DNA from 2 places in the Janthinobacterium sp. J1-1 genome. Region 1 is predicted to be linked to the other one. Evidence: predicted binding sites of a transcription regulator. Region 1 holds the regulator's gene; the other holds the start of a gene.
What was found. Region 1 encodes LexA, which represses DNA repair genes until DNA is damaged. Its sites were predicted from a motif close to ACTGTATNNNNATACAGT; they were not measured.

Region 2: a site for LexA is predicted at 822-839, ahead of Q8L25_RS08150 (DNA topoisomerase IV subunit B). Genes of this name have one in related genera too.

Annotation. Positions count from the first base shown of each region.
Region 1 covers NZ_CP132339.1:2,783,140-2,785,338, reverse strand. The annotation lists gene priB (primosomal replication protein N) at 1-280, opposite strand, end outside; gene rpsF (30S ribosomal protein S6) at 298-687, opposite strand; gene lexA (transcriptional repressor LexA) at 964-1,602, shown strand; gene Q8L25_RS12630 (cystathionine gamma-synthase family protein) at 1,668-2,199, opposite strand, start outside.
Region 2 covers NZ_CP132339.1:1,804,100-1,806,298, reverse strand. The annotation lists gene kdpA (potassium-transporting ATPase subunit KdpA) at 1-387, opposite strand, end outside; gene kdpF (K(+)-transporting ATPase subunit F) at 387-476, opposite strand; gene Q8L25_RS08150 (DNA topoisomerase IV subunit B) at 927-2,199, shown strand, end outside.

The DNA of each region.
Region 1 (2,199 bases):
TAAAATCAATGATGTGAAACACCAAACTCTTGCTGTTGCGGCTTTTTCTGGCCAGGAAACCCGTGAACTGATACACCCCGCCCAAGCTTGCCTGGCTGAACCGGCCTGAAATTTCGCCAGCGGCAAGCGCGGCAACATCAAACTCGGTCAAACGGGCAATACCGGCTTCCATCTGCTGCGAACTGTGCTGCAATACTGCATTCACGATCGGCAACCCTGCCGGGGTATAGCGCAATATTTCGCGCTCGGCAATGATGGCGGTAACTTGTAACTGGTTCAGCGCACGATCCTGCTCAATTAGGCTGCTGCTGCGGCTGGAGCGGCTGCTGGTGCTTCGGTGCGGTGGCTTTTCGCCGCATCTTCGCGTTGTACCGATTTCATCATCGGCGAAGGAGCTGTTTCAGCTTTCTTCATTTTAACGGTCAGGTGACGCAACACGGCATCATTGAATTTGAATGCAGTTTCCAACTCGACCAGGGTCTCGTTGTCGCATTCGATGTTCAGGCAGATGTAGTGTGCTTTAGGCAGCTTCTGGATCGAGTAAGCCATTTGACGGCGGCCCCAATCTTCCACGCGGTGAACCGAACCGCCGCGGGTGGTTACGCTGGCTTTGTAGCGTTCGATCATCGCGGGCACTTGCTCGCTCTGGTCCGGATGGACGATAAAGACTATTTCATAATGACGCATGCAAACTCCTTCAGGTCGGATTGATAATCGCCCACCCCGGCGTCAAGACGGGTGTGGGAAGGTCAGCCGAAGATTATAACCGCCTTTTGCAATCCGATCAACCATTGCTTCTTCGACGGCGCCTGGAGCGGCGGCCGGCCTGCCCTTTTTGCGCGCCAGGCGATTTTTTGCATCGAAATCAGCCGAAAATGCCGAAAGTCGCTTGCATAGTCGGCGATACTGTACAAAAATACAGACTGTTCATATAGACAGCATTTCACTATGCACCCACCATCCATGATCAAGCTGACAGCACGACAAGAACAAATCCTGAACCTGATCAAGGACGCGATTGAAAACACGGGTTTTCCTCCGACCCGCGCCGAAATCGCCAATGAATTGGGTTTCAAATCGGCCAATGCGGCCGAAGAGCATTTGCAGGCCCTGGCCCGCAAGGGCGCGATCGAGATTTCGCCGGGCACCTCGCGCGGCATCCGCCTGATCGGCGCGTCCGTCACCGAGCCGGCGCTGCCGAAAGTGCCGGCCGCGCTGCTGATGTCGCTGCCGCTGATCGGCCGCGTTGCCGCCGGCTCGCCGATCCTGGCGCAGGAAAACCTGGAAGCGAGCTACAACGTCGACCCGGCCCTGTTTTCCAGCAAGCCCGACTTCCTGCTGAAAGTGCGCGGCTGGTCGATGCGCGACGCCGGCATCATGGACGGCGACCTGCTGGCCGTGAAAAAGATCGACAGCGCCAAGAACGGCCAGATCGTCGTGGCCCGCATCGGCGATGAAGTCACCGTCAAGCGCTACAGGAAGACCGGCACCCTGATCGAACTGCTGCCGGAAAACCCCGACTTCAAGGTGATTACCGTGTCGCCGGAAGACGAATTTGCGCTGGAAGGTCTCGCAGTCGGGCTGATGCGCAGCTGGCATTAATCGATTTCACGCAAAAAGGGCCGCGACAGCATTGCTGTCGCGGCCCTTTTTACTTGCCGTAGCAGTTAAGCGTCCAGCGCGCTCTTGAAATCATCGAGCAGATCGGCTTCGTCTTCGATACCGACCGAGACGCGGATCAACGACTCGGCAATACCCATGCTGGCGCGGCGCTCGGCACCCATCTCGTAGAAGATCGTGTGCGCCACCGGTATCACCAGGGTGCGCGTGTCGCCCAGGTTACTGGCAGGAATCGCCAGCCTCAAGCGGTTGAGGAAATCGAAGCAGTCGATGCCGTCTTTCAGCTCAAAGCTGAACAGCGAGCCGTAGCTGCGGAACAGCTCGGTGGCGAGCGCGTGCTGCGGGTGGCCCGGCAAGCCTGGATAGTGCACGGCCGCCACGCGCGGATCCGCTTCCAGCATGCTCGCCAGCGCCAGTGCGTTCGAGCAGGTGCGGTCCATGCGCAGGGCCATGGTTTCGGCGCCGACGGCGATATGGTGGGCCGCTTCCGGCCCCAGCGAGGCGCCGAAGTCGCGCAGGGCCTTGGCGCGGATCTGCGCAATGCCCCACTGTTTCGGCGCCGCCTTTTTATAGTTCTCG
Region 2 (2,199 bases), 980 kb from region 1:
GGTCTGCTCGCCAGAATAGCCCTGCCAGTTGGTGTTGGCGACAAAGCTCACCGCCGTATTGAACGAGGAATCGGGACCCACGTTACCGAGGCCTTGCGGGTTGAATGGCAAAAAGCCCTGCAGGCGCTGCAGGCCATACACAAAAAAGGCGCCGACGGTATTGAACACCAGCAGCGCGATGGCGTAGTGCTTCCAGCCCATGGAGCGCTCGGCACCCGCTTTCACGCCCGCCAGGCGGTAAAGAACATTTTCACCGCGTTGCAGCCAGCCCAGGCCACGGATCGGGGCATCGCCCGCCACCCTGGCCATGTACAGGCCCAGCGGATAGCCGGCGGCCAGCAGCACGGCCAGGAACAGCACCAGCAATAAAATCGATTGCGTCGTCATCACAGCTCCTCGGCTTTCAGCAGCGCCACCAGCAGATATACCAGCAGGCCGGCCGACACCACGGCGCCCAGCACATAAAAGGCGTTCATTGCGCGCCCCCAAGCTTGTCACAGGCGCCGGCAAAGCCAGCCACCACGACATAAAAGACGGCCATCAGGCCCAGGTATACGAGATCCATTCCCACCCTCATTCAGGTTTGTTTTGATAGAGGGAAGCTTAGCCAGAAGGGTCTAAAAAATTCGTAAAGACTGGAGCGGGCGGTGTAAACAAGCTGTAAAAATCGTGCACTACCATCTAGCCGTCACATGACGGGCGCACCATAGTTGCCAAGGAGTAGCGCCATTGCGCGCCGATCACGATAGAATGCGCGAGCGTCCGCACAAGGACGCCCGGCCTGCCGCAATGCGCTCCCAGAGTGACGCGAGGCGCGATATACTGTATATTTATACAGTTATCGCCACCGCTGTCACTCTGTCAAATCGCCGCACAGCAAGCGCGCCTGGCGTTCCCACCACTGTCTTTACTTAGCTTGAACACGTATGGCCACTAAAAAACCAGCATCCGACTACAGCGAATCATCCATCCGTGTCCTGAAAGGACTGGAACCCGTCAAGCAGCGCCCGGGGATGTACACCCGCACTGAAAATCCGCTGCACATCATCCAGGAAGTGATCGACAATGCCTCCGACGAGGCGCTGGGCGGCCATTGCACGCATATCGCCGTCACGCAAAACGTCGACGGCAGCATCACGGTCGAAGACAATGGCCGCGGCATTCCCGTCGGCATGCACCCGGAAGAAGGCGTGCCGACCGTGGAAATCGTGTTTACGCGGCTGCACGCGGGCGGCAAGTTCGACAAGGGTTCGGGCGGCGCCTACGCGTTCTCGGGCGGCTTGCATGGCGTCGGCGTGTCCGTCACCAATGCGCTGTCCTCGCGCCTGGAAATCACCGTCTGGCGCAAGGAAAGCGACGGCAATGGCCTGCACCACATGGTGTTTGCCGATGGCGACGTGATCGAACCGTTGAACTCGCGCCCGGCGCCGCGCGACGGCAAGAAATCGGGCACGCGCGTGACCGCCTGGCCGAACGCCAAATACTTTGACTCACCGAATATCTCGCAGCCCGAGCTGCAGCGTTTGCTGCGCTCGAAGGCCGTGCTGCTGCCTGGCGTGACGGTCACGCTGACCAACGCGAAAACCGGCGACACCCAGACCTGGCTGTACGCGGAAGGCCTGCGCGGCTACCTGACCGAATCGCTGGCGCAGGTATCGAATGGCGAAACCCTGATCCCCCTGTTCGAAGGCGCGCAGTATGCAAGCTCCGAATCGGAAGGCTTTGCCGAAGGCGAAGGCGCGGCCTGGGTGGTGGCGTGGACGGAAGAAGGCGCCATCGTGCGCGAATCGTATGTCAACCTGATTCCCACCTCGAATGGCGGCACGCACGAATCGGGCTTGCGCGAAGGCCTGTTCGGCGCCGTGAAAAACTTCGTCGAGATGCATTCGCTGCTGCCGAAAGGCGTGAAGCTGCTGCCGGAAGACGTGTTTGCGCGCGCCTCGTTCGTGCTGTCGGCGAAAGTGCTGGACCCGCAATTCCAGGGCCAGATCAAGGAGCGCTTGAATTCGCGCGACGCCGTCAAGCTGGTCTCGACCTATACCAAGCCGCCGCTGGAACTGTGGCTGAACCAGCACGTCGACTACGGCAAGAAGCTGGCCGAACTGGTGATCAAGCAGGCGCAGTCGCGCCAGCGCTCGCTGCAGAAAGTGGAAAAGAAAAAATCGTCGGGCGTGGCCGTCCTGCCGGGCAAGCTGACCG